2 regions of the Microbacterium sp. NPDC057407 genome follow, and region 1 is predicted to be linked to the other one. Evidence: predicted binding sites of a transcription regulator. Region 1 holds the regulator's gene; the other holds the start of a gene.

Region 1 (5,014 bases):
GTTCACGAGTGCGAGCGCGGCGGGTCCGGCGGTGGACGTGCGCAGGACGCTGTCTCCGAGCCGGGTGAGCGTCGCGCCGGCCCCCTCCAGACGCGAAAGCTCGTCCGGCGCGATGCCGCCCTCAGGACCGACGATGAGGAGGATGTCGCGCTCGTCCCCGGCCAGGTCCAGCTGCGAGAGGGGGGTGGTCGCGGTCGGCTCGAGCACGAGGGAACGCGCCTCCGCCACCCGCGAGGTGAGCATCTCGGTCGTCGTGAGAACGCCCACGTCCGGGATCCACGACCGGTGCGCCTGCTTGGCCGCCTCACGCACGATCGTCGACCAGCGGGCCCGGCCCTTCTCCGCCTTGGCATCCCACCGCGACACGCTGCGGGAAGCCTGCCAGGGCACGATCTCGTCCGCTCCGAGTTCGGTCGCCGCCTGCACCGCGAGCTCGTCGCGGTCGCCCTTGGCCAGCGCCTGGACGAGCACGACTCGCGGCACCGGGGCAGGCGCCTCTGCGCGGGAGTCCACTCGCACGAGCACCTCACGCGGCGTGGCGGACTCGCAATGCCCGGTCAGCCACACGCCCCGGCCGTCGCCCACGGTGATCTCTTCGCCGGCACGCACCCTGCGCACCGCGGCGGCGTGGTGCGCTTCCGCGCCGGTCAGGACGACGGCGTCGCCCGGCTGGGCATCCCGTGCGGCGTCGACGACGAAGTGGAGGGCCACCCGCTCAGCCCCGGAAGCGGTCGCGGAGTTTCGCGAACAGCCCCTGGTGGAACTCCGCCAGGCGGGGCGACGGCGCCTTCGTGCGCTTCGCGAAGTCCTCGATCAGGGCGCGTTCCTTCGCATCGAGTCGGGTCGGCGTGACCACGTGGACTCCCACCCGGAGGTCGCCCCGCTGCGAACCGCGCAGCGGTGTGATGCCGCGGCCCTTGATCGTGAGCACGTCGCCGCCCTGCACCCCCGGGCGCAGCTCCAGGTCGACGGGTCCGTCGAGGGACTGGATGGTGGTCGTCGTCCCGAGGATCGCGTCGGGCATCGACACCTCGAGGGTCGCGAGAAGGTCGTCGCCGTCGCGACTGAAGACATCGTGCGGCGCGACCGTGACCTCGATGTACAGGTCGCCGTTGGGCCCCCCCGCGGGACCGACCTCGCCGGAGCCCGGGAGCTGCAGCCGGAGGCCGGTCTCGACGCCCGCGGGGATGTCGAGCGAGACCGTCCGCCGCGCACGCACGCGCCCCTGCCCCTGGCAGGTCGCGCACGGGTACGGGATCGTGGTGCCGTAACCCTGGCAGACATTGCACGGCTGGTTCGTGATCACGTTGCCGAGAAGGCTGCGGACCTGGCGCTGCACGTGCCCGGTGCCGTGGCAGATGTCGCACGTCACCGGGCTCGTGCCCGGCTGGCAGCACGAACCCTGACAGGTGTCGCACAGGACCGCGGTGTCGACCTCGATGTCGCGGTGGACGCCGAACACGACGTCGCCGAGTTCGAGAGTGACCCGCACGAGGGCGTCCTGCCCGCGCTCTCGGCGGGACCGGGGACGCGCTCCGCGGGAGCCGCCTCCCGCCGCGCCGAAGAACGTCTCGAAGATGTCGTTGAACCCGCCGAAGCCGCCGGCTCCCGCGAATGGACTGTCGCCGCCGCCCATGTCGTAGCGCGCGCGCTGCTCGGGGTCGCTGAGAACGTCGTAGGCGTGCGTGACGAGCTTGAAGCGCTCGGACGCCTCCTCGCCCGGATTCACGTCGGGGTGCAGCTCCCGGGCCAGCTTCCGGTAGGCCTTCTTGATCTCGTCGGTCGAGGCGTCGCGAGAGACACCCAGAACCTCGTAGTGGTCAGCCACATTCGCCTTCCTGCCCGCGTTCCCGCGGGTTCGTTCGTGCGCGCCGCCTCAGCGGCTGCTCTCGTCTTCTTCGAGCATTCGCGTCAGATAGCGCGCGACGGCTCGCACCGCCGCGAGATTCGTCGGATAGTCCATGCGCGTCGGCCCCATCACGCCGACGCGAGCCCGTGACCCGGTCGCGTCGTAATCGCTCGCGACGACGGATGCCTCGGCGAGCCCGAACGGCTCGTTCTCACGCCCGATGCTGGCAGACAGACCCTTCTCGTCGGCCACCATCTCACCCATCAGCCTGAGAATGGTGACCTGCTCCTCGATGGCTTCGAGGAGCGGGTAGATGCTGCCGCGGAAGTCCGCCTCCCGCCGTGCGAGCGTGGCGCTGCCCGCCATCACGAGCCGGTCCTGGCGGAACTCGTCCAGCTCCTCGGCCACCACCCGCGCGATCTCCGTCGTCGCGAGCTCACGCGGCGCCGATGCCGTGGACGCGCGCTCGAGGTGATCCTGAAGCCGCTGGAGACCGTCGCGCACGGAGCGCCCGACCAGGAGCGTGCCGAGTTCGGCGCGAATGCGCGCCAGATCGGCCTCATCGAACTCCTCGCGCACGAACGCCATGCGCTGCGACACGCGTCCCGTGTCGGTGACGACGATCACCAGCATCCGTCCGCCGCCGAGTTGCACGAGCTCCACATGGGTGACGTTCGCGCGGGCGAACGAGGGGTACTGCACGATCGCGACCTGACCGGTCAGCTGCGTGAGAGCACGCACGGTCCGGGCGAGCACGTCATCGAGGTCGCCCGGACCCTCCAGGAACGACGTGATCGCCGTCCGCTGCGCGGCGCTGAGCGGACGCACTTCGGCCAGGTGGTCGACGAAGACGCGGTACCCCTTGTCGGTGGGGACCCGCCCCGACGAGGTGTGGGGGGCGACGATCAGCTCCTCGTCCTCGAGAAGCGCCATGTCGTTGCGGATGGTGGCCGCCGAGACCCCGAAGGCGTGACGCTCGACGATGGCCTTGCTGCCGACGGGCTCACGGGTGTCGACGTAGTCTTCGACGATCGCCCGAAGCACTTGCAGACCGCGCTCGCTGACCATCCCGCCTCCTCACGCCTGCTGGCACTCGCATGACTGGAGTGCCAATTCTACCGGATGAGCCTGGCGACGGCCGGATCCTGCCGCCCGTCAGCGCGCCGCCGCGGCTAGTCCGTGAGGGCGCGGACCACGGCATCCGCCAGCAGTCGACCGCGCCGGGTGAGGACGATGCGCCCGCGGATCGCGGACGGCCCGTCGACGAGTCCGTCGGCGATGAGAGTCGCGACGGCGCTCCGTCCCTCCCCCAGGATCTCGGACACGGGCAGACCTTCGCGGATGCGGGTTCGCAGGAGGATGTTCTCGAGAGCCCGGGCGTCCGCGTCGGGCACTTCCCGTGCGGCGGCGGGCGACTCGCCTCGCGCCAGCCGCTGCGCGTAGGCCGCGGGGTGCTTCACGTTCCAGAAGCGGACGCCGCCGATGTGACTGTGCGCTCCCGGCCCGAATCCCCACCAGTCCGCGCCCTGCCAGTAGGCGAGATTGTGACGCGACCGCTGGTCGTCACCGCGCGCCCAGTTCGAGACCTCGTACCATTCGAATCCCGCGCCGGTCAGCAGTTCGTCGGCGAGCTCGTACATGTCGGCCTGAAGGTCGTCGTCCGGAGCGGGAACCTCGCCGCGGCGGATCTGCCTCGCCAGCTTCGTGCCGTCCTCGATGATGAGGGCGTAAGCCGACACATGGTCGGGCTCGAGGTCGACCGCCGTCCGCAACGACTCCCGCCAATCGTCCAGCGACTCCCCCGGCGCACCGTAGATCAGGTCGACGCTGACATCGAGCCCCGCCCGCCGAGCGGCGGCGACGGCGGTCCGCACGTTGGCGGGGTCGTGCGTTCGGTCGAGGGCGGCGAGCACGTGGGGGACGGCGGACTGCATGCCCACCGAGAGGCGCGTGACACCGGATGCCGCGAGCTCGGCCGCAACCGCGTCGGTGACCGTGTCGGGGTTGGCCTCGACGGTGACCTCCGCCCCGTCGACGATCCCGAAGGCGTCGCGGACACCGCCGAGCATGCGGGCGAGGTCGCCCGCGGGCAGCAGGGTCGGGGTTCCGCCGCCGAAGAACACCGTGGCCGCGGGTCGGACGGGACCGATGCCCGAGAGCAGGTCCCGGGCGAAGGACACCTCGTGCAGCAGCGTGTCGGCGTACTCGTCCTGCCGCGCCCCACGGAGCTCGCCGGCGGTGTACGTGTTGAAGTCGCAATAGCCGCAACGGACCCGGCAGAAGGGCACGTGCAGGTAGACGCTGAACGGCGTCGCGGGATCGGCGGCGGTGCCGGCCGGGAACGAGCCGTCGGCGGGGACCGCCTCGCCGAGGGGAAGCGCGGAGCCCATCAGCGGCTCACGCGGGCGTCGTGTAAAGCGGCGAGATCGCGCGGAGATACCGGGTGAAGAGCTCACGACGGCGGCGACGCGTGAGACCGGGCAGCATGCGGTAGAGCAGCGCCGCGGGGGCGTCGAACGCGCGGACGGTGAACCAGACCTCGTCGTTCTCGTTCCACTCCACCATGAACGACTCCTCCCCGCTCACCACCGAATCGCCGACGGTCCCCAGCGCGAACCCGACCCGACGTGGCTCCTCGATGGCGAAGATCACGCGGAGCTCGGCATCCGCCCGCATGCCCTTCACTCGGCCGTCCACCCGGACGGTGGTGCCCGCACCCACATACGGCGTGCCGTCCGCGTCATAGCGCAGGTCGGACTCGGAGCGGCTCGGCGCGATGGGCTTGCCCTCGGCGTCGAAGCTGACCCCCGAGTACATCGGCCCTGACGCGGGGCGCACGTCCTTGAGGGCCAGTCCCGCTCCCCGCTGCGCCGTCCACGAGAGAAGGGCCTCGCCGGCAGCGTGGAAGCGCGCTTCCCCGCTGCCGATGCGCCACGAGTCCTCCGCCGGAATGCTCCGCTCAGGCGGGTAGCTCATGAGGTCGGGCGCCTGCGTCGCGCCGACCGCGGCGTAGTCGACGGTGTCGTCCCGGAAGTTCCCTCGACGCATGCGACCAGCCTACTTCGAGCCTTTTCCCTCGACGTCGCCCGAGAGCGCGGCGATGAACGCCTCCTGAGGGACTTCGACGCGACCGACCATCTTCATGCGCTTCTTGCCCTCCTTCTG
Region 2 (5,014 bases), on a different contig from region 1:
GCGCCCGCGGTGTCGACGTCGTCATGATCACCGGTGATGCGGAGGCTGTGGCGGCGTCGGTCGCCGGCGCCTTGGGGATCGACCGGTTCTTCGCCGGGGTGAGGCCCGAAGACAAGGCGTCGAAGGTGAAGCAGCTGCAGAGCGAGGGACGCAAGGTCGCGATGGTGGGCGACGGTGTCAACGACGCCCCGGCTCTCGCGCAGGCCGACGTCGGCATCGCCATCGGGGCGGGCACGGACGTCGCGATCGCTTCAGCGGGCGTCATCCTCGCGAGCGACGATCCGCGGTCGGTGGTCGGCGTGATCGAGCTCTCTCGGGCCAGCTATCGCAAGATGAAGCAGAACCTGTGGTGGGCCGCCGGGTACAACCTCATCTCGGTGCCGCTCGCCGCCGGCGTTCTGGCGCCGGTCGGCTTCGTGCTGCCGATGTCCGTCGGAGCCATCCTGATGTCGCTGTCGACCGTGGTCGTCGCGCTGAACGCGCAGCTGCTGCGGCGGCTCGACCTGCGTCCCGAGGCCGTCGTCGGCCGCTGACGCGGGACATCGCCGAGAGCCCCCGCACTTCCGCACCGAGGAGGATCCCGTGAAGAACCGCATCCCCACCGCCGCCGCGCTCGCACTGGCCGCCGCACTCATGCTCTCCGGCTGCGCCCCGGGGGCGGATGCCGACCCCGACACGATGCCCGGGATGCACCACGGCGACGACGCCGGCTCGGAGCAGGCGGCTGACGTGAACAGCGCCGACATCATGTTCGCGCAGATGATGATCCCGCATCACGAACAGGCCGTCGAGATGGCCGACATGCTCCTCGCGAAGGACGACATCGACCCGGACGTCGTTCGCCTCGCCGAAGACATCAAGGCCGCACAGCAGCCGGAGATCGACCGGATGGCGGGATGGCTGGAGGACTGGGGCGCCGACATGCCGGGGATGGACGGCATGGACGGGATGGATCACGGCGACGGCATGATGAGCGAGGCCGACATGGCGCGGCTCGAAGCGGCGACCGGGGTCGAGGCATCCCGACTGTTCCTCGAGCAGATGATCGTCCACCACGAGGGCGCAATCGAGATGGCACAGGCCGAGGTCGAGGACGGTCGGAATCCGGGTGCGATCCAGCTCGCGGACGACATCATCGAGACGCAGACCGCCGAGGTCGGCACCATGAACGGGCTTCTCGACGACCTCGCCGGGTGACCTTCACCCCGCGGTGCGGGATCGGCGGGCGTGCACGAGGGAGTCGACGGTCAGGATCACCAGCGCCAGCCACACCAGGCCGAAGCCGATCCAGCGTTCGAGCGGCATCGGCTCCTGCAGCAGCCAGGCCCCGATGATGAACTGCAGGATCGGCGCGACGAACTGCAGCAGACCGATGACCGTCAGCGACGTGCGACGGGCGCCCGCGGCGAAGAAGAGCAGCGGAACCGCCGTGACGACGCCCACGAGACTGAGCAGGACCGTCTTTCCGACCTCGCCGGAGCCGTACACGATGCCGCTGGTCGAGCCGACGAGGATGAGGAGCACGGCGGCGACCGGCACGAGCCACATGGACTCGAGGGTGAGGCCGCTCACCGCGTCGACGGACGGTCCGACCCGCTTCTTCACCAGTCCGTAGACGCTGAAGGATGCCGCGAGCGTCAGGGCGATCCACGGGAACGACCCGTACCCGACCACGATGACGACCACGGCGAGGGCGGCGATCCCGACCGCCACCCATTGCGTCACCCGCAGCCGCTCCCGGAGGACGATCACGGCGAGCAGCACCGTCGCGATGGGGTTGATGAAGTAGCCGAGGCTGGTCTCGATCACGTGGCCGGTGAGGGCGCCCACGATGAAGACCTGCCAGTTGATGTAGATCAGGCCTCCCGCGAGCGCGGTGAGCGCCAGCAGGCGGGGCTGGCGGAAGATCGCCGCCAGGCGCCCCCAGGAGCGTGTCACGGCGATCAGGAGCGCACAGAACACCAGCGACAGGAGGATCCGCCAGGCCACGAGCTCGTAGGGCCCGATGGGTTGGAGCAGCAGGAAGTAGAGCGGCAGGAAGCCCCACAGCAGGTACGCGAGGAAGGCGTACACGCCGCCCAGTGTGCGTTCGCGTGCGAGGTCGCGGCCCTCGGCGCCCCCGGTGCGGTCCGGCTGCACGACGGCGATGCCGGCGGTGGTGGTCGCTGCGGAGCCCAGGCCGGTGGGGTCTTCGCTCTCGGCCCTGTTCGATGACACGTCGCGACTCACCGCTCCAGCCTAGGGCGGCGACGAGGCGCCGGGGCACGAGAGGGCCGACGACGACGAGAGGGCCGGATGCCGAAGCATCCGACCCTCTCGGTGTGCGCGCGGTGCGCGGAAATCAGCGGACGACGACCGCCAGGACATCGCGAGCCGACAGGACGAGGAACTCGTCCGCGCCGAACTTCACCTCGGTGCCGCCGTACTTGCTGTAGAGCACGCGGTCGCCGACGGCGACGTCGAGAGGCACGCGGTTGCCGTTGTCGTCGATGCGGCCGGGGCCGACGGCGACGACTTCGCCCTCCTGCGGCTTCTCTTTGGCGGTGTCGGGGATGACGAGGCCACTCGCGGTGGTCTGCTCGGCCTCGACCTGCTTGATGACGATGCGGTCCTCGAGCGGCTTGATGGAAACCGACACGGTCTACCTCTGCTTTCCTTGAGACTGAAGACTCGTTAGCACTCTGGTACGGAGAGTGCTTATCACCAGTGTAGGCATCTGGCTGGCACTCCCGCAACGTGAGTGCCAACGTGTGACATGGCGGCGCATGTTGCTCCCGCCGGACCCCCGCTGTCAACCCCCTGGGCGCGGTGCGGCGGTCGTGATGTGGTCTACTGCATGGTCGCTTCCGCTGGGGTTGGAGCGACCGGTCGGCCGTGTTTCTGAACTCACGGCCCTCCTGGGGGATGAGCAAGCGTGGAGACGAAGATTGCGTCGTCGTGCACGCCGGCTGCCTCGTCGTCGACGATGGGGCGTCGGCGCGGGCCCACAGGAGTTGAAGGGGCACCCGTGGGGACCGGGTGCGCTGGGGAGACGCTCTGGGCCGGCGGTGCCGGCCCAGAGCCACCCCATCAATGATGAGCGACCGGATCGCGGGATGACACGTAGGGTGGCTGCGTGGAGATGGCCGAGCTGACCGCGCTGCTCACCCCGGAGGGGCTGCGGCTGCTCGACGAACTTCCCCCGGTGGAGTCGGCCGACGATGTGGCACGGATCGTGTCGCGGTTGCGCAAGGCGGGTCACTCCCCCGATCTCGTCTCCGCCGTGGTGACGCAGTCACGACTGCGCGTGCGGGCGGCGCCGAAGTTCGGACCGTTCGCCTCTCGGATGCTGTTCACCCGGGCCGGGCTCGAGCAGGCGACGCGGCTCTCGGTCGCCGCCCGTCACGCGGCACGGTTCCGGGACGCCGGCATCACCCGTGTGGCCGACCTGGGTTCGGGGATCGGCGGCGACGCCCTCGGGCTGGCGGCGCTCGGGCTGCACGTGACCGCCGTCGACGCCGACGAGGTGACGGCGGCGATCGCCGCGTACAACCTCGCCCCGTTCGGAGACGCGGTGACCGTGCAGCACGCGACCGCTCAGCAGACCGATCTGTCGGGCGTCGAAGCGGTGTGGCTCGATCCTGCGCGGCGCACGGCGGGCCATTCCGAGACGGCTCGCACCCGACCGGAGGACTGGTCTCCGCCGCTGAACTGGGCGTTCGATCTCGCGCGGCGTCTGCCGGCAGGGATCAAGCTCGGCCCGGGACTCGACCGGCACCTCATCCCCGACGACGTCGAGGCGCAGTGGGTCAGCGCCGACGGCTCGACCATCGAACTCGTCGTCTGGTCGGGCGCCCTGGCCCGCGACGGCGTGCGCCGGGCCGCGCTGGTGCTGCGCGACGGCGAAGGGCACGAGCTCACCGCGGCGTCGGACAGCCCCGATGAGCCGGTCCGCGGCCTGGGCGCTTTCGTCCACGAACCGGACGGCGCGGTGATCCGGGCCCGGCTCATCGGCGAGGTGGCCCGCTCCCTGGATGCCGGGATGCTCGATGAGCACATCGCCTATCTGACGTCGGATGCCGCGCTCACGAGCCCGTTCGTGTCGTCGTTCCGGGTGCGGGAGTCGATGCCCGCGAAGGTGCCCACGATCAACGCCGCGTTGCGGGCGCACGGGATCGGACGCGTCGAGATCAAGAAGCGCGGCGTGGATGTCGATCCCGCACAGTTCCGGCGCAAGCTGGTGCTGAAGGGAGAAGCCGAGGCGACGCTCCTGCTGACCCGCATCGGCACGCGCCGGATCGCGGTGCTGGCCGACCGCGTCAGCCGGCCGCCGCGAGGCGACTGAACGCGAACCACAGCCACCCGGCGCTGTAGAGCAGCGACACGGCGCCGAGGACGAGGGCCCAGATCGCGACGGCGCGACTCTCTAGCGGCCGTCGCAGCGCCAGGATCGCCGACACGATCCCGACGAGACCGATCGGGAATCCCCAGCCGACGAACAGCGACACCACGAGTCCGGCGATCGAGAACACGAGAGCCCACGCGGCGAGCCCGCGCTGTGGACCGGCGGGCTCGGGCATGAGCCATTGCGCCGTCACCGACGGCGGGTCGTCCTCGGTGCCCGGCTCGGCCGGTGCCGTCTGGGTCGTCGTCACGCTCACCGGCGCGGTCGGCAACCGCAGGAATCCGCCGCGGTGCACGCCGGGGAGCGGGGATGCCTCGTCGGCGAGATCGACGTCGGGCGACGGCGGCTCGACCGCCGGGGTCGCGGCCGGGGGTCGAGCCGCGGGCATGGGGGGTCGCGGCATCCGCTCTTCTGTCATGCGTCCTCCCCGGCGACCTGGATCTCGGTGACCGGGAGGGTCGAGTCCGCTCCGAAGCGCAGCGACGAGGGAGCACGGCCCGACATGACGAGTTCGGAGGCGAGCGCCGCGATCATGGCCCCGTTGTCGGTGCACAGCGACAGCGGCGGGATGCGCACCGTCACCCCTTGGGCGGCCGCGCGCTCCAGCGCCACGTCGCGCAGACGGCGGTT

The links. The regulator HrcA, encoded in region 1, represses chaperone genes, less so after heat shock. The targets are predictions, from matches to a motif close to TTNGCACTCGNNNNNNNCGAGTGCNAA.
Region 2: the regulator HrcA is predicted to act here: its motif matches at 2,721-2,747, upstream of groES (co-chaperone GroES).

What each region holds. Positions count from the first base shown of each region.
Region 1 covers NZ_JBHVCA010000002.1:495,034-500,047, forward strand. Annotated here, with positions in the region: gene ACFUTX_RS07245 (16S rRNA (uracil(1498)-N(3))-methyltransferase) at 1-711, opposite strand, end outside; gene dnaJ (molecular chaperone DnaJ) at 716-1,828, opposite strand; gene hrcA (heat-inducible transcriptional repressor HrcA) at 1,877-2,917, opposite strand; gene hemW (radical SAM family heme chaperone HemW) at 3,022-4,239, opposite strand; gene ACFUTX_RS07265 (DUF1990 family protein) at 4,247-4,897, opposite strand; gene lepA (translation elongation factor 4) at 4,907-5,014, opposite strand, start outside.
Region 2 covers NZ_JBHVCA010000001.1:374,935-379,948, reverse strand. Annotated here, with positions in the region: gene ACFUTX_RS01865 (heavy metal translocating P-type ATPase) at 1-533, shown strand, start outside; gene ACFUTX_RS01860 (DUF305 domain-containing protein) at 583-1,197, shown strand; gene rarD (EamA family transporter RarD) at 1,201-2,139, opposite strand; gene groES (co-chaperone GroES) at 2,342-2,638, opposite strand; gene ACFUTX_RS01845 (SAM-dependent methyltransferase) at 3,116-4,324, shown strand; gene ACFUTX_RS01840 (hypothetical protein) at 4,299-4,787, opposite strand; gene tsaD (tRNA (adenosine(37)-N6)-threonylcarbamoyltransferase complex transferase subunit TsaD) at 4,799-5,014, opposite strand, start outside.